2 linked regions of the Alloalcanivorax dieselolei B5 genome follow. The protein of the gene in region 1 interacts with the protein of each later gene in a pairwise test. Links are inferred from orthologs where the notes say so. Each region holds a gene or a part of one and is shown in the gene's direction. Other genes may lie near its edges.

The links.
Region 2: the proteins of xerC (region 1) and B5T_RS21355 interact in binary tests that used the Escherichia coli proteins (3 or more experiments, as listed by UniProt). The link is inferred for Alloalcanivorax dieselolei B5 from one-to-one orthologs.

The regions. Positions count from the first base shown.
Region 1 is NC_018691.1:4,463,768-4,474,633, forward strand. Bases 4,138-7,084 are described here. They hold xerC (tyrosine recombinase XerC), read left to right. Parts: upstream 4,138-5,130; coding sequence 5,131-6,039; downstream 6,040-7,084. Other genes in these bases: dapF (diaminopimelate epimerase), read left to right, coding at 4,138-4,390; B5T_RS20015 (DUF484 family protein), read left to right, coding at 4,413-5,126; B5T_RS20025 (HAD family hydrolase), read left to right, coding at 6,109-6,816; B5T_RS20030 (YqcC family protein), read left to right, coding at 6,809-7,084. Also shown: B5T_RS19990 (23S rRNA (adenine(2030)-N(6))-methyltransferase RlmJ), read right to left, coding at 1-284; B5T_RS19995 (alpha/beta fold hydrolase), read right to left, coding at 370-1,329; B5T_RS20000 (flavin-containing monooxygenase), read right to left, coding at 1,377-2,696; B5T_RS20005 (TetR/AcrR family transcriptional regulator), read left to right, coding at 2,833-3,441; more of dapF, read left to right, coding at 3,512-4,137; more of B5T_RS20030, read left to right, coding at 7,085-7,132; isoprenoid biosynthesis glyoxalase ElbB, read right to left, coding at 7,319-7,969; B5T_RS20040 (DUF502 domain-containing protein), read right to left, coding at 7,966-8,619; transcription elongation factor GreB, read right to left, coding at 8,616-9,131; hemB (porphobilinogen synthase), read left to right, coding at 9,340-10,353; ppk1 (polyphosphate kinase 1), read left to right, coding at 10,784-10,866. UniProt on the Escherichia coli protein: Site-specific tyrosine recombinase, which acts by catalyzing the cutting and rejoining of the recombining DNA molecules.
Region 2 is NC_018691.1:4,766,123-4,776,871, reverse strand. The notes cover bases 7,276-10,105. They hold B5T_RS21355 (AraC family transcriptional regulator), read left to right. Parts: upstream 7,276-8,154; coding sequence 8,155-9,057; downstream 9,058-10,105. Other genes in these bases: B5T_RS21350 (GTPase/DUF3482 domain-containing protein), read right to left, coding at 9,166-10,105; B5T_RS21360 (CoA-acylating methylmalonate-semialdehyde dehydrogenase), read right to left, coding at 7,276-7,964. Also shown: B5T_RS21395 (TRAP transporter large permease), read left to right, coding at 1-209; B5T_RS21390 (LysR substrate-binding domain-containing protein), read right to left, coding at 250-1,170; B5T_RS21385 (SDR family NAD(P)-dependent oxidoreductase), read right to left, coding at 1,172-1,924; thpD (ectoine hydroxylase), read left to right, coding at 2,139-3,083; mmsB (3-hydroxyisobutyrate dehydrogenase), read right to left, coding at 3,103-3,993; B5T_RS21370 (enoyl-CoA hydratase/isomerase family protein), read right to left, coding at 4,047-5,177; B5T_RS21365 (acyl-CoA dehydrogenase family protein), read right to left, coding at 5,229-6,380; more of B5T_RS21360, read right to left, coding at 6,459-7,275; more of B5T_RS21350, read right to left, coding at 10,106-10,566; B5T_RS21345 (DUF2868 domain-containing protein), read right to left, coding at 10,563-10,749. UniProt on the Escherichia coli protein: Transcription factor that regulates the expression of several genes involved in the transport and metabolism of L-arabinose. Functions both as a positive and a negative regulator.

The DNA.
Region 1 (10,866 bases):
CTCAGGCGCCCCACCGGATTGAGTTGCGCCACCACCGACAGATAGCGGTCCACCGCCGCCACGCCGGTACGCTCACCGAACAGACGGGCGATACCGTCCACATACTCCCCGGTCTTCTGCATGTGTGCGTCGTCAATGGCATAGCGCCCGGCGCCGCCGTGGGTATCGTGCACGGTGAACGGCTTCGGTTTGAGCCGCAGATGATCAAGGATCGCCACTTCCACCAAATGCTTGAGGACATCGGCGAAACTGCCGGCGTGATAACTGTGACGGTAACTGAGCATGGCGGGTTCCGAAGCGGTAAACCGGCATTGTACGCGGGGAGCAACCAGCGCGCCTATACTCGCTGCGGCCCCGGCTTTCCCGGACTCAAGCGGGCGGCAAGGCCCGCATGCTGCGCCGGATGAAATCCGTGGTCACCTCCGGCTGGGTCAGCGGCAACATATGGCCCCCTTCGATGAGTTCCAGTTCCACTTTGTCCGGGAACAGGTCCACCATCCCCTGCCCCTGTTCCCGGGGGTCGAGAATGCGGTCGTCGCGGCCATAGAGAATCCGGATCGGCACTTGCAGATCGGTGTAGCGCTGCTGCATTTCCGGCACCACCCCATCCAGCGCCAACAGATCCCGTGACGCCGCAATGAAATGACTGGGTCTCAGCCCGAGCGCGCCGCCACCCCGGATCGCATAGTCCGCCGGCACTGGCTCCGGTCCGAACACGATATCCAGCACCTTTTCCCGGTAGCGCATGGTCATCGGCACCATCAGCGTCCAGGCCACCAACAGGCGCAACCAGGACTGGCGTATGCCCAGCGCCGCGAACGCCTTGGAGGGACCGGCGGAAGGCATGTGAGTCAGCGGCGCGATCAGCGTCAACCCCCGCACTTTATCCGGATACCGCAACGCGGTGGCCAGCGACAGCGCCCCGCCCAGCGAGTGCCCCACCAACATCGGCTTACCCAGTTGCAAGGCGTCGATGACGCCGGCCACCACATCGGCCTGGACCGCCAGGGAGGCGGAGGAACGCGCCGCGCGTTCCGAATAGCCGCTGCCGGGGCGATCAATGGCCACCACCCGGTAATCCTTGGCCAGTTCGCCGAGCACTTTGTAGGAGAAGTGCTGGGAAACCCCGCTCAGCCCATGAATCAGCAACAGGGTTTCCGGCCCGCTGCCTTGCTCGATGTAGTGGATACGGTTGCCCATGACCGTGACGAAACGGCCCTCCGGCGGCAAGCCGAACTGCACTTTGCGCACCGTCATCCAGGTGAAAACGAAAAGTCCCGCCGCGATCAGGATCACCACGATCAACAGGCCGCTCAGCACATACCCCATAGCCGTTTCCTTCGCTTTTCTTCCATAAAGTTATTGAAACAGTGCGGTTATTGGAACTGCAGCACGCCGTCATCCAGTCTGCCGTACTGGATCATGTATTTGTCTTTCAGGTAATTCTGATGCACGCGCCAGCATTCGCGATCGCCTTGTTGCGGCATGACATCCACGCCACGCTGGACATAGCCGGAACTGAAATCGAGGAACGGCAGCGCCTTGACGGCCGGATCGCGCCGCGCCACCGCTATCCGTGCGCCCTTCCTGTCCATGTAACGCAACAGGCGGGTCATGTAGTTGCAGGTCAGTTCGGCCTTCAACGTCCAGGACGCGTTGGTATAACCAAAGGTGAGCATCAGGTTCGGCACATCGCTGAGCATCATGCCTTTGTAAGCCATGCAGTCGGCCACCGCCATCGTCTTGCCGTCCACTTCCAGTCGCACATCGCCCAGGGCGTTCAACTTCAGCCCGGTGGCGGTGACGATGATGTCCGCCTCCAGCTCCTGGCCGGAAGCAAGGCGGATGCCGCCCGGCGTGAAGCGGTCGATGGTATCGGTGACGATATCCACCCGCCGGGAGCGCAGCATATGGAACAGGTCGCCGTCCGGCACCGCGCAAACACGCTGATCCCAGGGGCGGTAGTCGGGTGTGAAGTGTTTCATGTCCACCTCCGAGCCGACCTGACGCTGTGCCAGATGCAGCAGGTATTCCCGGGTGGGACCGGGCCGGGTGCGGGCATTGCGAAAGAAGCGCTGGCCGAGCAGCACGTTCTTCCAGCGGGTCAGGCGATAGGCCAGCGGCAGGGGCAACCAGCGCTGCATGGCGTGGGCAAGCCGGTCCACCAGGGGGCGCGCGAAGATATAGCTGTGGGAGCGCTGCAGCATGGTGACCCGCGCGCCCTGTTCGGCCAGCGCCGGCACCAGGGTGACGGCGGTGGCGCCGCTGCCGATAACGACAATCCGCTTGCCCTGGTAGTCCAGTTGTTCCGGCCAGAACTGCGGATGAATGATTTGTCCGGTAAAGTCCGATTCGCCGGGAAATTCCGGCCGGTAGCCCTCGTCGTAGCTGTAGTAGCCCGAGCAGGAGGCGATGAAGCGGGTCCGGATGCGCTCCTCCCGCGTCTGGCCGGTCCGGTCGGTGGCCTTGACCCGCACCGTCCACAACCCTTCGTCACTGGACCAGCTGGCCGACATCACCTGATGGCAGAAGCGAATGTTGTGAATGGCTCCGGACTCTTCGGCGATTTCCTCGATATAGCGCTTGTCCGGACACTTGTCGGTCAGGGCCCGGGCCGCGCCAATGCCGGACAGGCCCGCGCCGATGATCAGGACATCCAGGGGGGCGGGTTGAAATTGTTCTTGTTGTTTATTCATGCTGATATCCTCTGTGCCTCGCACCAATACGGACTTCCGCACTTGCGATGAAACGGCCTCGGGCCTTCGCTGGTGAGCATAGATGACAATTTATATTGTCACTTATAACTTGACAACGCCGCTTTTCAGAATCCTCATGGCTACAGAAACCACAGGCAAGCGACCGTACCGGGGCACCGCCGCGCGGGAACGGCGCGCGCAGCGCCGCCAGCAGTTGATCGATGCCGCGACCGAGGTCTACGGCCACAACGGCTACCGGCATTCCAGTGTCAAACAGGTGTGCGACGCCGCCGGCCTGACCCAGCGCTATTTCTATGAGTCCTTCGGCCACAGTGATGAACTTCTGATCGCCTGTTATGAGCAGGCCACCCGACGCCTGCGTGAGCACAACATGGCCGCCGCCGAGGCCGCGGGGGACGATCCGCAGGCTCGCAGCCGCGCCATGCTGCACTCCTATTTCCAGGAGCTGAAGGACAAACCAAATGTGGCCCGGCTGTTGCTGATCGATATTCGCGGCATCAGCCCGGCGGTGGACCGGGCCATCAACGATGCCCTGCGGGCCGGCATCCAGAACATGACCCAGGCCCTGGCCCGGCCCGGTCAGCAGTTCGACCCCATGCTCCAGGCCGGCATCCAGGGCGGCTTCATCCATATCGCGCTGTATTGGATGGCCACCGGTTACGCCCAGCCGGTGGACGCGGTGACGGAAACCGCGCTGAAGATTTGCGCCGCCCTGCTGGAATAATCCCCGCCCTACTGCTCCCCGGCAAATCCCCGTACAATGGTGGTTTTCGTTATCTGTGCGGATGCGTCGCATGCGACTGAAATTCACCAAAATGCACGGGCTGGGCAACGATTTCGTGGTCGTGGACGGCGTGCGCCAGCCGTTGCCTGAAAACGGCCCGCCATTACCGGCGGAAGAATTACGGCGCCTGGGCGACCGGCATTTCGGCATCGGCTTCGATCAGATGCTGGTGGTGCAACCGGCCCGCAAAGAAGGCGTGGATTTTCGCTACCGCATTTTCAACAGCGATGGTTCCGAAGTGAACCAGTGCGGCAACGGCGCCCGCTGCTTCGCCCGCTTCGTCCGTGACGAGGAACTCACCGACAAACACGAGATCCGCGTGGAGACCGCCGCCGGTGAAATGACGTTACGGGTCACCGACGACGGCCTGGTGACCGTGGATATGGGCGCGCCACGCTGGGCTCCCGAAGCCATTCCCTTCACCGCCAAGGCGGAAGCGGACCGCTATTTTCTGGTGGCCGGCAACAACGGCTATGAAGTCTCCGCCGTGGGACTGGGCAATCCCCATTGTGTGCTGTTGGTGGAAAACGTGGACAACGCCCCGGTGGACACCGTCGGGCCGTTACTGGAAAGCCACGAACAGTTTCCCGAGCGGGTCAACGTGGGGTTCATGCAGGTGATCGGCCGTAACGAGATCCGGCTGCGGGTCTATGAGCGCGGCGCCGGTGAAACCCTGGCCTGCGGCTCCGGTGCCTGCGCCGCGGTTTTGTGCGGCCAGCGCCTCGGCCTGCTCGACGATACCGTCACCGTGCACCTGCTCGGCGGCACCCTGCAGGTCCACTATCCTTACAGCAGCCAGGACGGCCACAGCGGCGTATTGATGACAGGGCCGGCAAGCCGTGTCTATGATGGCGCCATCGACATTCCGCAGCCGAGCAAAGCCCGTTGAGCCAACCCACGGGGATGATTTCATGAGCGAGCAAAAGCCCACCAGCGCCGACCAGGTCGCCGCTTTCCTGCGCCAGCACCCGGACTATTTCCAGCAACGGCCGGAGCTGCTGGAGCTGCTGCGGCTGCCGGACGCCCGCGGCCAGGCGGTTTCTTTGCTGGAACGCCAGGCGGCGATCCTGCGCGAACGCAATCAGGAGTTACGCGAACGCCTGAACGGCCTGCTTGATGTGGCACGGGAAAATGACCGTCTGTTCGAACTGACGCGAAGCCTGACCCTGGCCCTGCTGGAAGCACGCACCCCCGACAAGCTGTTCCGGGGCCTGGTGCGTACCCTGGAAGACGACTTCCATTGCGACGCCGTGGCTTTGCTGCTGCACGACCGCGAGATCCCGATTCTCGGCGAATTGCGCAAGCAGGTACGGCTGATCGACGATGAAGCGCTGCCCTCCGGCCTGGCGCCGATGCTACGTCCGGGCAAGTCGGTGTGCGGCGTGTTCCGCCAGGAAGAGCTGAAAGCACTGTTCCAGGACCAGGGCGAGCAGGTGCAATCCGCCGCCCTGATCCCGCTGGATTTCCATGGCCCGGTCGGTCTGCTGGCCATCGGCAGCCGCGACGCCATGCACTTCCGCAGCGGCATGGACACCCTGTTCATCAACCACCTGGGCGACATTCTGGCACGCCGTCTCAGCGAAGTGGGCCGTTCCAGTACCGCCCGCCAGGCGCAACGGGCCTGACCCGGTGACCGCCGCCAGCGACGCTGATTGGGTGGCGGATTTTATCCGTCATCTGGACAGCGAGCGGCGGCTTTCCGCCAACACCGTCAAACATTACCGCCGTGACCTTGAGCGCGCCCGACAGGCCCTGGACAGCCTCCACTGGCGCCGCGTCACGGTGCACGATCTGCGTGCCCTGGTGGCACGGCTGCACCGGCAGGGTCTCGGCGGACGAAGCCTGCAACGCCTGCTGTCCACGTTGCGCACCTTTTTTCACTTCCTGATCCGGGAAGGCCGGGTCAGCGACAATCCAGCCCTGGATATCCGTGCTCCGAAAAGCGGTAAACGGCTGCCCAAGGCCCTGGACGCCGACCAGACCCGCCATTTGCTCGATAGCGAAGGGGCCAGCGGCACGCCTCTGGACCGGCGCGACCAGGCCATGATGGAACTGCTCTATGGCGGCGGCCTGCGGCTGGCGGAATTGATCAGCCTGGATCTGGACAGCGTCGATATCAACGCCGGCCAGGTGCGGGTCACCGGCAAGGGCAACAAAACCCGCCTGCTGCCCGTGGGCAAGCCGGCCCTGGCCGCCCTGCGCCGCTGGCTGTCGGTGCGGGGCCAGTTCACATCCCCGGACCAGCGAGCCCTGTTCGTCAGCCAGCGCGGGCGGCGGGTGTCACCGGCCACGGTGCAGCAGCGGCTGCGTCAGGCCGCGGTTAAGCGGGGCCTTGGCGAGCATCTGCACCCGCATAAGCTGCGCCATTCCTACGCCACCCATCTGCTGGAGTCCTCCGGCGATCTGCGCGCGGTGCAGGAGCTGCTCGGCCACGCCAATCTCAGCACCACCCAGGTCTATACCCACCTGGATTTCCAGCATCTGGCACGGATCTACGACGGCGCCCACCCGCGTGCCCAGCGCAAGAAAGACGATTGATCGCGGCGGATTGATCGGGGATAGTGGATAGCCTGCTGCCCCGATCAACCCGCTGTTCGCCGATTTCCTATGACTGGACTGAAACTGATCACCTTCGACCTGGACAATACCCTCTGGCCGGTGGACGAGGTGATTCGTCAGGCGGAACGCACCTGCGGTGCCTGGATCACCGAGCATCATCCGGAGGCGTCCGCGGCGCTGACCGCCGAGCGCATCCGCTCGGTACGTGACCGGCTGATCGGCGAGCAACCGGACTATCTCAACAATCTGACCCGGCTGCGCCGGGACGCCATGGCCCAGGCCTTTATCGAGGCCGGCTTCGCTGAGCGCGAGGCCCGCCACATCGCCCAGGATGCCTTTCTGGTGTTCCACGAAGCGCGCAATAAAGTCAGTTTTTTCCCCGGCGCGCTGGAAGTGCTGGAAACCCTGGCGGACAGCTACACCCTGGGCGCGCTCAGCAACGGCAACGCCGACCTGGAGCGAATCGGCATTCGCGATCTGTTTGCTTTCCACCATTCAGCGGAAAGCATCGGCAAACGCAAACCGGAAGCGGACATGTTCCGCGCCGCCCTGCACAGCGCCGGCGTCACCGCCACCCAGGCGGTGCATGTGGGCGACCATCCACTGGAGGATGTGGACGCGGCACGTCAGCATGGTTTCCATGCGGTGTGGGCCAATCTGATCGATCTGTCCTGGCCTTCGGATCTGGATCAGCCGAGCCATTACATCCACAACCTTCACGAACTCACCGACCTGCTGCCCCTGTTCGATGACTGATCAAACGCAACGTCTCACCACCCTGCTCGACCAACTGCAACGGGAACTGCAACGGCTGGATCTGTGGGAAACACGGCCGCCCGCGCCCGAGGCCTTCGAGAGCCTTACCCCGTTTTTCGCCGATACCATGGTGTTCAGCCAGTGGCTGCAATGGGTGTTCATCGCCCGATTCCGGGCCCTGCTGGAAGGGGAGTACCCGCTGCCGGCGCAGTGCGACGTGGCACCGATGGCGGAGGAAGCACTGAAGGATCTGCCTCAGGACACCGAGGCGCTGGTGACGGTGCTGAAGGAATTCGACGACCACTTTCCGGGGTAACCCGGCCTCGCGAACAAGAATTCCAAGGTTTCTACAAGGCCGCTGTAGGAGCTTGCCCTGCAAGCGAATCTTCTAGGGTCAAACCCTTCGCTTGCAGGGCAAGCTCCTACAGCGGCTTCGTAGTCCGGTCTGTGGGAAACGGCCGGGCGGCCCTCCGCTCAAGAGCCGCGACCGGTCCGCCTCCGATCAGCCCGCCATGGACAGAATCTTGTCCACCAGCTTCTCGATACCCGCGGCGGCTTCCTTGATGCTGCCGGCTTCCATGTAGGCCGGCGTGGTCACCAGACGGTTTTCCTCGTCGACGACAAAGTCGTCCACCGGACACGGTTGATGGCGCCCGCCCATCTGTTCGATGGCGGCGGCCACTTCGGTGTTGGAGCCGATGGTACAGGTGGCGTCGCCGAACAGCAGACCGGTCATGGTCGGGGAAATGCAGATCAGGCCCACGGGCTTGCCGGCCTTGTGCACGGCCTGGATGAAGTCCTTCACCGGCGGATGGATGCTCATCTCCGCCCCTTTGAAGGCGAAGTCACACAGGTTCTTGGCGACACCGAACCCACCGGGCACGATCAGGGCGTCATAGTCTTCCGCTTTCGCCTGACCCAGCTCGATCACTTCACCGCGCGCCAGCCGCGCCGCTTCCTTGAGCACATTGCGGGTCTCGCCCTCGTCCACCTCGCCGGTGAGGTGATTGATCACATGCGCCTGCTCGATGTCCGGCGCGATGCACTGATAGGTCACACCGGCCCGGTCCAGGGCCAGCAAGGTAATGGTGGTCTCATAGATTTCGCTGCCGTCATAGACGCCACAGCCTGCCAGTAATACGGCTACTTTCATGAATGCTCTCCTCGTATTTCGGATCCGTCACTGTCACCCCGCAACAACTGACCACTGCCAGCGCCGCAGGCCACCACGGATTTCATCATCTGCTCGACACCCACTTGCGGGTGCCGGGTCACCAGATCTTCGTGCACATGGTATATGAAACCGGTGGTGGGATTGGGCCCGGTGGGCACGAACACGGTCACCCGGCCATTATCATGGTGCGAGGTTATCAAACCCATCACCGAGACGTCCGCCTGACGTCCGTACAGCCATATCTGGGCCACTTCACCCCGATGAAAAGGACTGTCCTCATCCTTGCCGAAAACCTGAAGAATGATTTCCTTGACCAGCCGGTAGCCCGGCAACCGGGTCATGGTGCGCGCCTCGAAGCGCTGCCACAACCAGCTTCCCAGGCGGGTCGCCACCAGGGTGCCCACCAGAAAACAGAACACCACCAGCACCGCCACCACCACCCAGTCGGCGGCGAACTTCGGCAACCCGAAGGTATGCACCACGAATCGGGTGAACGGCGCGATCAGGCTGGTGACCGCATCGTAAAGCCACTTGAAGAAGAACGCGATGATCGAGATCGGCAGCAGAATGATGACACCGCCGATCAGCGATTTGCGCACGAAAAACCAAAAACCTCGGTCCGCTTTCATGGGGCTGCTTCCGGAAACTGATACCAGATTTTGTTGACGTAGAGACAACGTTCCCCGGCGGGGGTTCTCACCCAGGCTTCGTCGTCCTCCCGTTTGCCAAGCAAGGCGCGGGCCAGGGGCGCATCGACGCTGATGTAACCGCGTCCGCCGTCGGCCTCATCCGGCCCGACCAGGCGGTACCGGTGAGTCGCGCCGTCCTCGTCTTCCACTTCCACCCAGGCGCCAAAGAAGACCTTGCCGGTATCCTCCGGCGGACGGTCCACCACCACCATGCCGTCCAGGCGTTTGCTGAGAAAGCGAATCCGGCGATCGATTTCGCGCAGCTGCTTCTTGCCGTAGATATACTCGGCATTCTCCGAACGATCCCCCTGGGCGGCGGCCTCCTGTACCGCCTGCGTCACCTGGGGGCGGGTCTCTTTCCACAGGGTCTGCAATTCCCGGTTCATGGCTTGATAGCCCTCGGGCGTGATGTATTTTGAACCCGGTTTGCCTTGGGGTCGCCAACGTCCCATAACTTTCCTCAGAACCTGTTTACCGATCCAGTCCGCCGGCATTGGTGCCCTTTTGCCGGCGCTGCTACACTGCCCACGCGCGCACCGCGCTATCATCTCTCGATTGTCACGCCACGGCCAGCGGCGACCCCGGGGCCCGGCGTTGATCCGTTACCGAGACCGCTTACCGAGTCCCTTTATCGAGGCTCTTTGATCGAGGTAGTGCTCTATGTCCTTTCCCCGTGCCCCCTGGCCGCATACCCGCATGCGTCGCATGCGCAAAGACGATTTTTCCCGCCGCATGATGCGCGAGTCCGTGCTCACGCCCAGCGACCTGATCTACCCGGTGTTCATCATCGAAGGCGAGAACCGTACCGAAACGGTGGCTTCCATGCCCGGCGTGGAACGCATGAGCATCGATCTGTTGTGCCGTGAGGCGGAGGAACTGGCCGCCCTGGGCGTCCCGGCCATGGCCCTGTTCCCGTCCACTCCGGCGGAGGCCAAAAGCCTGGACGCGGCGGAAGCCTGGAACCCGGACGGTCTGGTGCAGCGCTGTACCCGGGCGATCAAGGCGGCGGTGCCGGCAATGGCGGTGATCACCGACGTGGCCCTGGACCCGTTCACCATTCACGGCCAGGACGGCATCCTCGACGAAGACGGCTACGTGCTCAACGAGGAAACGGTGCAGGCGCTGGTGCGCCAGGCTCTGTCCCATGCCGAGGCCGGCGCCGATTTCGTCGCGCCGTCGGACATGATGGACGGCCGTATCGGCGAGATCCGCCAGGCCCTGGAAGACAACCACCACATCCTCACTCGCATCATGGCTTACTCCGCCAAGTACGCTTCCGCCTACTACGGCCCATTCCGCGACGCGGTGGGCTCCGCCGGCAATCTGGGCAAGGCGGACAAGAACACTTATCAGATGGACCCGGGCAACTCCGACGAGGCGTTGCACGAAATCGCCCTGGATCTGGCCGAGGGCGCCGACGTGGTGATGGTGAAGCCGGGCATGCCCTATCTGGATGTGATCCGGCGAGTCAAGGACGAGTTCAAAGTGCCGGTGTTCGCCTACCAAGTCAGCGGCGAATACGCCATGCACATGGCCGCGTTCCAGAACGGCTGGCTGGATGAAGACAAGGTCATGATGGAGTCCCTGCTGGCGTTCAAGCGGGCCGGCGCCAGCGGCATCCTCACCTATTTCGCCAAACGCGCGGCGCAACGGCTGCAGAACCAGCCCTCCTGAGCAGGCCGCCGCCCTGATCGCGGTCCATGGACCACTACTGTCCCGCAGTTTTATTCATCAAATTGGGAAGATCTGGCTTTGCCGTACTTTCCGATGCAACGTGGTCTTGACGTCATGAATCAGGGACAGCGCCGCTAAGGACGTCTCACCCTCTCCCCCGGCCCCTCTCCCCTCAAGGGAGAGGGGAGCAAACCAAACCTGTCTATTCGGTCCCCTCTCCCTTGAGGGGAGAGGGACAGGGAGAGGGTGAAACAGCGGCCAAATTTGGCACAGACTCAACTGTGTGGGACAGCACTGGTCCACGGAGCGCGACGTTTTCCGCTGTTCACTGTTAACTATCAACTGTTAACTGCTCCATCCCCTCTTCCTGTCATTCTCTTGTCACGTTAATGTCATCTAATGAGCGCCTCCCCCGGGCCAGGATGACATCATGAACGCCAACACCAATCAGCCGTCCATGGACTTGAACAGCCCCGAGCACTACATCAACCGCGAACTGAGCCTGCTGCAGTT
Region 2 (10,749 bases), 300 kb from region 1 along the record:
TGCTGGTGGTAAAGCTGATTGAAGTCGGACTGCTGACGCCGCCGGTGGGCATGAACGTCTACGTGGTGAAGAGCGTGGTGGGCGACCAGGTGGCTCTGGGCACCGTGTTCAAAGGCCTGCTCTGGTTCCTGCTGTGTGAAGCGCTGTTGCTGCTGTTGCTGAGCAGTTTCCCGCAACTGGCGTTGTGGCTGCCGGGCCTGGTGAGCTGAGAGAAGAGGCCGTGGCAAACACAAACAGGAACGCTGGGCGTCAACTGGCCGGCCCCGGCGTCGCCAACAGATAATCCACCAATTCCCGGGCGAAGGTCGGCAGCGCTTCCAGTTCCCGCACGCAGATTTTCATCTCCCGTTCGGCCCAGGCGTCGGACAGCTCGATGACATGGATGTCCATGGACCGGGCCAGCCGGCGCGCCGCGGAGCGGGGCAGCAGACCGATGCCGGCATTCGCTTCCACCATGCGGCACAGCGCGTCGAAACTGGAAACCTGGACACGGATCTGGGTATCCAGGCCCAGCTCACTGGCCACCTGGGCCATGAAGGTGTGGATGGCACTGCCGGAGTGCAGGGACACGAAGTCGTGGCCCAGCGCTTCCTTGAACGCCAGTCGCGCCCGGCTGGCCAGAGGATGGTTCAGGGCGGTGGCCAGCACCAGCCGGTCGCCGTGGTAGGGGAGGGCCTGCAGGCCTTCGGTGGACACCGAACCGGCGACGATGCCGATGTCGGTGGCGCCGTCCAGTACCGCCTTGACGATGTCGTGGCTGAGCCGCTCCCGCAGATCCATATCCACCTGTGGATGGTCGGACAGGAACCGGCCCAGCGCGGCGGGCAGGAACTCAGTCATGGCGGTGGTGTTGGCGAACAGGCGGACCCGGCCCTTGACCCCCTGGCCGTACTCCGCCAGATCGCCGAGCAGACGCTCGCTTTGCTGCAGGATGCGCAGGGCGTTGCGCAGCATGGCCTGGCCGGCGGGGGTGAGTGTCACCCCCTGGCTGGCCCGGTTAAGCAGACGGGTACCGATGGCATCTTCCAGATTCTTGATGCGCATGCTCGCTGCCGCCAGTGACAGGCAGGAGCGCTCGGCGCCACGGGTCAGGCTGTTGGCTTCGGCGATATTGATGAACAGGCGCAGGTCCACCAGATCGAAGAACAGCCGCTGCGTGGAGTTGGCCATCTCAGCTCAGCAACTGGCCGCCGTCCACCGCCAGCGTCTGGCCGGTGATCCAGCGCGCCTGGGGGGAAGCCAGGAACAGCACCGGCTCGGCGATGTCGTCCGGTGCGCCAAAGCGGCCGAACGGGATGCCGGCCAGGATATTCTGATACAGCGTCGGGTTATCGCGGCGGGCGTCGTCCCAGACACCGCCGGGAAATTCCACCGATCCCGGTGCCACCGCGTTGACGCGGATACCGTCGCCGGCCAGCCGCAACGCCAGACTGCTGGTGTAGTGGCTCACCGCCGCCTTTACCGCGGCGTAGGGGGCGGTGCGAACGGAAGGATGGAATTGGGCGATGGAGGTCAGGTTGATGATCGCCGCCCGAGAGGATTCCCGCAGATACGGCAGGCTGGCGTGACAGGCGCGGACCGTGCCCATCAGGTCCACGTTCATGCTCATCCCCCAGCCGCTCTCGTCGTCGCCGCGCCCGAAGGCCGAAGCGCAGTTGACCAGCACGTCGAGCCCGCCAAGGGCTTGTGCCGCGTCACGGATATAGCCGTCGATAGCGGTTTTGTCGCCGAGGTCGCAGGAGGCCACGTGCAGCTCCCAACCCTTGGCGGCGGCGTCCTGGCGCAAGGCGTCCAGCGTCTGCGCGCCACGGGCGCAGACCGAGACCCGGGCGCCGGCCGCCGCGAACGCCAGGGCTATGGCGCGGCCGATGCCACGGCTGCCACCGGCCACCACCACGCGCGTGTCGTTGAAATCGAATCCCATGTTCCTCTCCCATTGATGCCGGCCAAACCGGGCCGAACAAGGGGTTACTGTACGCCGGGAGTCTTGAAATTTCTCCTATGGCCACCATCATGCCTCACCACGGAGTGTTCCGTTTCTGAATCTTTCTATCACTGACACAGGTAATTCAATTCCCAGGCAACAGGCGGATCGTGCCGCCGCGCTGGAACTGATCGCAAATCTCGGAGGTGATTTGATGTCAGCACCGACGCTATCACGTCAATCTTTACCGAGGTCTTTCCGGCCTGGAAACGACCCTTATCCCACCCGCCTCGCGCGGACTCCGGATCTTCCCTGGCTGCAGCGCCGTGAGGCGGTGGTCAAGGGCGATGCCGGACAGGGCCCGCTGTCCGCGGACCAACTGGCGCGGTTTGAACGTCAGGGGTTTCTGTTCGAACCCGGCTTTCTCGATGCCGACGAGGTGGCGGCGTTGCGGCGGGAAATGTCATCGCTGATGAAGACGCCGTCATTTCGCGGGCGCCCATTCACCATCACGGAGCCGGACAGCCGCGAAATTCGTTCTCTGTTCGCGGTGCATTTTCTGTCCCGGCGTTTCCGCCAACTGGCGCAGGATCCGCGTCTGATCGGGCGGGCCCGCCAGATTCTGGGCGGCGAACCCTATGTGCATCAGTCCCGGATCAACTACAAGCCTGGCTTCAAGGGCAAGGGGTTCAACTGGCATTCGGACTTCGAGACCTGGCACGCGGAGGATGGCATGCCGGCCATGCACGCGGTCAGCGCCTCCATCGTGCTCACCGACAATCACACGTTCAACGGCCCTCTGATGCTGATCCCGGGGTCGCACAAAGTATTCGTGTCCTGTCTTGGTGAAACCCCGGAAAATCATCATGAACAGTCATTGAAACGTCAGCAGATTGGCGTTCCCGGTGAGGCGGTGCTGGCGGAGTTGATCCGGCGGCATGGTATCGAGGCGCCCACCGGTGCCGCCGGTGGTCTGCTGCTGTTTGATTGCAACACGCTGCACGGCTCCAACGCCAATATGTCGCCGGACCCGCGCAGTAATGTGTTTTTCGTCTATAACCGCCGCGATAACCGCTGCCAGGCGCCGTTCGCCGCGCGCCGCCGGCGTCCGGAGTTCCTGGCCCACGACCCGGACCGGGAGTGGGCGCCGGACCTGTGACGGGGAAGAACGACCGCGCTTATTCGTCCCGGTGCTTGAAGAACCGCTGGATGCTGGAGAAATCCAGGCCGCCATTACCGGCGTTGGCGTGCAGCCCGTAAAGGCTTTTCGCCAGCGCGCCCATGGGCGTGGCGGACTTGCTCGCCAGCGCGGCTTCCAACGCCAGCCCCAGGTCCTTGTTCATCAGGTTGACGCCGAAGCCGCCCTGATAGTCGTTGCTGGAAGGCACGCCCTCCATGACCCCGGGCCAGGGGTTGTAGACTTCCAGGGACCAGTTGCGGCCGGAGCTGGCGAACATGATGTCCGACAGGACCTTGGGATCGAGGCCGTGATCGACGCCCAGTTGCAGGGCTTCGGCGGTGCCGATCATGTGGACCGCCAGAAGCATGTTGTTGCAGATTTTCGCCACTTGCCCGGCACCGTTGTCGCCGGCGCGGAAAATCTTGCTGCCCATGCACTCGAGCACCGCGCGGGCGCGCTCCACCGCATCCTCTGGACCGCCGCAGATGAACGTCAGGGTGCCGGCCTTGGCACCGCCGACGCCGCCGGATACCGGAGCGTCGATCATCACCCGGCCGCTGTCGGCGGCGGCGCCGGCCAGGTCGCGGGCGGTGGCGGCATCGATGGTGGAGCAGTCGATGATCAGACTGTCCTGGCCAATGGCACCGAGAATACCGTCGTCCCCCAGGTAGAGGCCCTTGGCGGCGGCGCCGGAGGGCAGCATGCTGATCACCACCTCGGCGTTCTCCACCGCCTGCTTCGGCGAGTCGGCGGCGCTGGCGCCGGCGTTCACCGCTTCCTGCAGCAGGGCGGGCACCAGATCAAAGGCGAGCACCTCGTGACCGGCCTTGACCAGATTGGCGGCCATCGGGCCGCCCATGTGTCCGACACCAAAAAACGCGATTCTCATAATTATTCCTCCAGCTGCTGAAGCCGGCGCGGTGCCCGTTTTACCGGTCCTTTCTATAAGTCCGCTAACGGGTCGGGTACGCCGGGAAGTTGATAAAATTCCGCCAGGTATGCCGGTGTGATGTCGGCAACCGAGCGGTGTTTGAAACGGGGTTGGCCGTCCTTGTCGATCAAAAGGGCGCGCACGCCCTCCTGGAAATCGCCGTGCAGCGCGCACTGCACCGCCACGCGCCATTCCATGCGGAACACATCGGCCAGCGTCATGTCGGCGCCACGGTGCCAGTTTTCCCATACCAGGGCGGCGGTTTGCGGGCAGCCTCTGGCGAGTGTGGCCGCGGCCTTGCTCAACCAGCGGTCGTCGCTGTCGAGGGTGGTGATGGCCTGTACCACCGTGGCCAGATCATCGCCTTGGCAGAGCCGGTCGATCTCGCCACGATGTTCGGTTACCGGGCTTTGCGGCAGGGCGTCGGCGGCCAGGCCGAAGCCGGCCAGCACATCGCTGACCTGGCTGTCGTGGCGCTGTGCGTCATTGTCCCAATTCAATTCGTTGAGTGCGCTCATCACCGCCGCCTTGCTCTCGTGGGCGATGGCCACGTCACCCAGCCCGATGGCGAGGCCGTCGCTGACGTTGATGTTGGCGCCGGTCAGTCCCAGGAACAGGCCGACCTTGCCGGGCATGCGGCTGAGGAAGTAGCTGCCGCCCACGTCCGGAAACAGACCGATGGTGATTTCCGGCATGGCGATGCGCGCGGTTTCGGTGAGCACTTTGTGCGAGGCGCCGGCCAGCAAGCCGAGCCCGCCGCCCATGATGATGCCATTGCCCCAGCAGATCAGCGGCTTGCCGAACGTATGCAGCCGATGATCCAACTGGTATTCGCGACCGAAGAACGCTTCCGCGTGCCGGTTCCGCTCGCCCTGCGGCGTGGCCACCATGCTTTCGTACAGGCGCACGATGTCGCCGCCGGCGCAGAATGCCTTGTCGCTGTTGGCGTCCAGCCAGACCGCCTGGATCGTGGCGTCGCCCTGCCAGGCGGACAGTTGCTCCTGCAGCAGATCGATCATTTCCAGGGACAGGGCGTTGAGGCTTTTCGGTGCGTTCAGGGTGGCGCGGCCGATACGGCCGTGACGGCCTTCCAGGACTTCGAATGTCACGGGGGCGGTGCTGTCGCTCACGGTGCTATCCATCAACAGGACTCTCCATCAATTGATTGCGTTGCGCGGCATTATCCCGGTCGCTCACAGGAACGCCAGGTCGCCCAGCACGCGACGGGCAATGATTACCCGCATGATTTCGTTGGTACCCTCCAGAATCTGATGCACGCGGGCATCGCGCAGGTACCGTTCCAGCGGGTATTCCTTGATATAGCCGTAGCCGCCATGCAACTGCAGAGCCTGGTTGCAAACGTCGAAACACAGGTCGGTGGCGAGCCGTTTGGCCATGGCGCAATACATGGACTTGTCGCTGTCGCCCTGGTCCAGCTTCCAGGCCGCCAGCCGCACCATTTGTTGTGCCGCGACCAGATGCGTGGCCATGTCGGCGAGGGTGAACTGGGTATTCTGGAACTGGCTCAGCGCCTGGCCGAACTGCTTGCGTTCCTGCACATAGGATTGGGCTTGATTGAGCGCGGCGGTGGCGGCACCCAGCGAGCAACTGGCGATGTTGATGCGGCCGCCGTCGAGACCGGCCATGGCGATCTTGAAGCCCTGGCCTTCCTCGCCGATGCGATAGCGCTCGGGAATGCGCGCGTCTTCCAGGATCACGGCCCGGGTGGGCTGGCTTTTCCAGCCCATCTTGTCTTCGTTGCGGCCGTAGCTGACGCCGGCGGTGTCCGCCGGAATGGCGAAGCAGGTAACACCACCAGCACCGCTGCCGCCGGTGCGTGCCATCAATACCAGCACGTCGGTGTCGCCGGCGCCGGAAATAAACGCCTTGGCGCCGTTGAGCACATAGTCGCCGCCGTCCCGTTTGGCACTGGTACTCAGGGCGGCGGCATCGGAACCGGCGTTGGGTTCGGTGAGGCAGTAGGAGGCCAGTTGTTCACCGCTCATCAGCCCCGCGGCCCACTGGTCGCGAAGCGTGTCGGAACCGAAGTTCGACAGCATCCAGGTGGCCATGTTGTGGATGGTGATGAAAGCCGTGGTGGAGGTACAGCCGGCCGCCATTTGCTCGAAGATCAAGGCGGCATCAAGCCGGCTCAGTCCCATGCCGCCGTGGTCGGGATCGCAATACAGCGCGCAGAAGCCGAGCTCTCCGGCCCGCTTGATGGTGTCCTTGGGAAAGGTGCTGTGTTCATCCCATTCGGCGGCGAAGGGCGCCAGTTCTTTTTCAGCGAACTGACGGGCGGTATCGCGGAACGCCTGTTGTTCTTCGTTGAGGGAGAAATCCACGGTATCGATCTCCGCTGTTCGCGGGCGGGCCCGCTCTCTTATGGCGATGCCAATGAGGGAGCGGGCTCGCCGGCAAGGTTATTTCAGATGGATGGTCATGTTCGGGCCGCTGTGGGTGGCGTCGGCGATATCATCGTCAAACCAGCGGCTGGTGACGGTCTTGGTCTCGGTGTAGAACCGCACCGCCTGCTTGCCGTAGGCGTGCTGGTCGCCGTAGAAGGACCCTTTCCAACCGGTGAAGCTGAAGAACGGCAGTGGCACCGGAATCGGAATGTTGATGCCGACCTGACCGACTTCCACTTCATGCTGATATTTACGGGCAGCGGCGCCGCTGGCGGTGAAGATGGAGGTGCCGTTGCCGTAGGGGCTGTTGTTAACCAGCTCGATGGCTTCTTCCAGCGTATCCACGCACACGCAGCACAGCACCGGGCCAAAAATTTCTTCGTTATAGATGCTCATTTCCGGCTTCACGTCGGTGAACAGCGTGGGGCCGACCCAGTTGCCGTCCGGCAGGCCGTCCACAGTGCAGCCGGAGCCGTCCAGCAGGCAGGTGGCGCCTTCTTCCTTGCCCTGTTTGATCAGGGTGAGGATGCGTTCCCTGGCCTTCGGACTGATCTGCGGGCCGTAGGCGGCACCGGCGTCGTCCCAGGCACCCGGACGCACCTTGGCGAACTCTTCCTTGATGTCGTCGATCCACTGTTTGGAATCACCGACGAACACCGCCACGCTGATCGCCATGCAGCGCTGACCGGCGGCGCCGCAGGAGGAGCCCACCAGATTGCCGACCACCTGGCTCTTTTGCGCGTCCGGCATGATCACCATGTGGTTCTTGGCGCCGGCGAAACACTGGGCGCGCTTGAGATGCTCGGTGGCGGTACGATAAACATGCTGGCCCACCGGCACGGAACCGACGAAGGACACCGCCTTGATCTCCGGATGGGTGAGCAGGGTATCCACTTGCTGCTTGCCGCCGTGCACCACCTGCAGCACGTTCTTCGGCGCGCCGGCTTCCAGGAACAGTTCCGCCAGCAGGTTGGGGGTCATCGGGTCCTGCTCGGAAGGCTTGAGCACGAAGGTGTTGCCGCTGGCAATCGCCATCGGGAACATCCACAGCGGGATCATCGCCGGGAAGTTGAACGGGGTGATGCCGGCGCACACGCCCAGCGGCTGGATCCAGGAATGGGTGTCGATGCTGCGGGCCACGTTCTCCACCGTTTCGCCCATCATCAGGGACGGGATATTGGCGGCCTGTTCGACCACTTCGATACCGCGCCAGACGTCGCCCTTGGCGTCCTCGAAGGTTTTACCGGTCTCCTTCGCCAGCACCTTGGCGATATCGTCGTGGCGTTCTTTCAGCAGGGCCTGATAGCGCATCATCAAACGGGCCCGTTCGGTGACCGGTACTTCACGCCATTCCTCGAAGGCGGCCTTGGCGGCGGCGATGGCCTGTTCCATTTCCTCGCCGGTGGCCGCCGGGGCCTCGCACAGCACTTCCTGGGTGGCCGGGTTGGTGACGGGAATCCAGGTATCGGTGGCGCTTTGTGCGAACTCACCGTTGATCAGTTGAGGCAGTCGGGTGGACATAACGCTCTCCAAATAATTATTAGGGGTATTAACGGGCCACGCGCGCCGAGCCCGGGCGCTCCTTCGGAGCGAGGTGGCACCATCATGCTGCTGCACGGGGTGGCGTTTCCAACAGTATGGCTACTGTGTATCACAGGGTGAGGGGCGGTAAGATAGCGGCAATTGACTATACCTGGATAAAATTGCGGTCATGAGTGACATTCTTACCCCACCAGTGGAAACCTCCCGCTGGCCATTGCCGAAGACCGGGCGGCGGGTGGTGATCCCCCATGCGCTGGTGACGGAGCTGGCGGAACACCCGCTGTGCCGGGACTGCATGCCTCATGGTGTCGGCTTCTATCCCGCCGCCGCCGGCCACCATATGGGGCGTGCCGAGCCGCGGGATCATCTGGTGATTTATTGCCTGGCGGGATCCGGCGTGGCGGAACTGGAGGGACGGCGCAAGCCGGTGCGGGCCGGGGATGTACTGTTGTTACGGGAAGGCCAGCGTCACCGTTACCGGGCCAACCCTCAGGACCCCTGGACTATCTACTGGGTGCACCTGGGCGGCGCCGAGGTGGATACCTATTTCAACGAAATCCTCAGTTCCCCGGACGGCTTCACCGCCACCGTCGGGCAGCACTCGCGGCTCACCGAGGATCTGGAGCTGTTGTTGACCACCGTGACGCGCTTCCGTCCCCATCACTTGATTTACGCCGCCAATCTGCTCAAGAGCCTGCTCTCTTTCATGGCGTTGATGCGCCGCCAGCGCCAGGCCCGCAATGTGGCGCTGGATGTGCCGCGGATCCAAGCTTGGTTGCAGGCGCATCTGCATCAACGCATCGAGCTGGAACAGCTGGTCAGCGCCACCAGTGAACTGTCGCTTTACCACTTCATTCGCGAATACAAACGACAGACCGGGCAGACGCCGATGCAGGCGTTCCAGCATTTGAAGATCACCCGCGCCTGCTATCTGCTCGACATCACCGATCTCAGCATCGCCCAGGTGGCCGACGATCTGGGCTATGACGACCCTTACTATTTTTCCCGTCAGTTCAAAAAAGTGATGGGGGTGGCGCCAAGGGACTACCGGCGCGAGAGGTCGGAGCGCTGACGGGACGGTTCTCCGCGTGCTGACGAATGGGGCCCGCGCCCAAAAATTCGCCTGCAGGGCAGGCTCCTACAGCCACTTTGTAGCAATAGTTGGGCTCAACCTGCCACGTCACTTCCGCCGCCACTGCAGAAACGCTTCCCCCGCCTGAGCCACCGCCTCGCGTAAAGCCTGCCGGCGCTTTTCGTCCTGATGACGAGTGCTTTGCTGCAAGGCTTTCTGCAGTGCGTGGCGCTGGCTGCGGGACAGGTTATCTAGCCAGTGACTGTCGGCATTGTCCAGGGTCAGCGGGTCGCGGCCGGCGTGATTGCGATCGGTGATCTGATACCAGTGTTGCAGGGCGCGGCCGAGCACCACATAGCCGAATTGCGGGTCGCGCAGCGGGCCGAAGCGCGCCTCGCGGCCGCCGGAGGACAGCGGGCCCAGATTCAGGCGATCCAGTTTGCTGGAATAGTAGAGGCTGCCGGCGGCGCCGAGCACGCCGCCGATCAGGGCGCCGGCGCCCAGCGTGTGGCCGGCGGTGAGGGCGTCCACGCCAGCGCCACCCAGAGCGCCAGCGCCGAAGCCGGCGGTGGCCAGATAGGCCCGGCTGACGCCCCAGGCACGGCGTTCCCGTTCGCTGAACAGGTCGTGCCCGGGTTCCCATTCCAGGTGCTGTTCCTGCCGTTGCAGATGGTGGTGCTGATAAAGCTGCTCCACTTCCCGCCGCAGTCGCTGCTCCCGTTTGCGTTGCCAGTCCTGCCAGCTTTGCCGCAGCCGGACCTCCAGGGCGGAGCGGCTGGCGTCTTCGCCGAGGCGGGCGCTTTCGGCATGGCCGAGCATGTCACTGAGAGCATCGGCGATCAGTGCCCAGGCTCGCTTCTGGCGATGCCGGCGTTGCTCCCGGAGATGTTCGACGGCTTGCTCCAGAGCGGTTTCCCATTGAGGAGCCAGCTGTCCGAAACTGCGCAACAGACTCAGATGGGCTTCGAACGGCGCGGTGACCGCGTTGAAGTCGCGGACGATGCGGAAGTACTGCCCCAGGGCGGTTTGCCACTGCTCGCCGTGGTCGTCCCCGCCGATGCGGTTGATCAACGCCAGGCTGGGCTGGCCGGTCCAGCGCAGAATTTCCATCTCCGCTTCGTGTTCCTGGTGATAGGGCACCGAACCGTCCACCACATAGATGATGCCGGCACCGTCGAGAATCGGCGTCAGCAGTTCGCACTCGTCGTGAAAACGCGGATCGTCGCGGTGCTGATTGACGAAGGCGCGTACCGTGTCGGGCCGATCCGAGGCGGAGTGGCTGTGCGCCTGCAACCAGGCCAGCACCCGGCGGGGGCGCTGGAACCCGGGGGTATCAATCAGTTCGTAGAGCAGATGGCCGTCCACGCTCAGCGGGTAGCGCTCGCTGTCACGGGTGGTGCCCGGCTCCAGGGCGATGGCCACGGCGTCGTTTTGTGAAAGCGTGGCGACGATGCTCGATTTGCCCTTGTTGGGATGCCCGACCACGGCGAAGCGGGGAGCGGGGGTCATGAGGGCACCTCCGGGGCGCGGCACAGGCGCAAATGGGCATGTTGCCGCCGGTCCACGAACCGGCGCCACTGGGCCAGAGTGTCGTCGGATAAAGCACCGCCCGGATCGGCGGCCAGGGGAACCAGGGCGATCACGGTGTCCTCGCCCCATTGTTGGCGGGCGTCGTCGAGAAAGTCCGCCAGC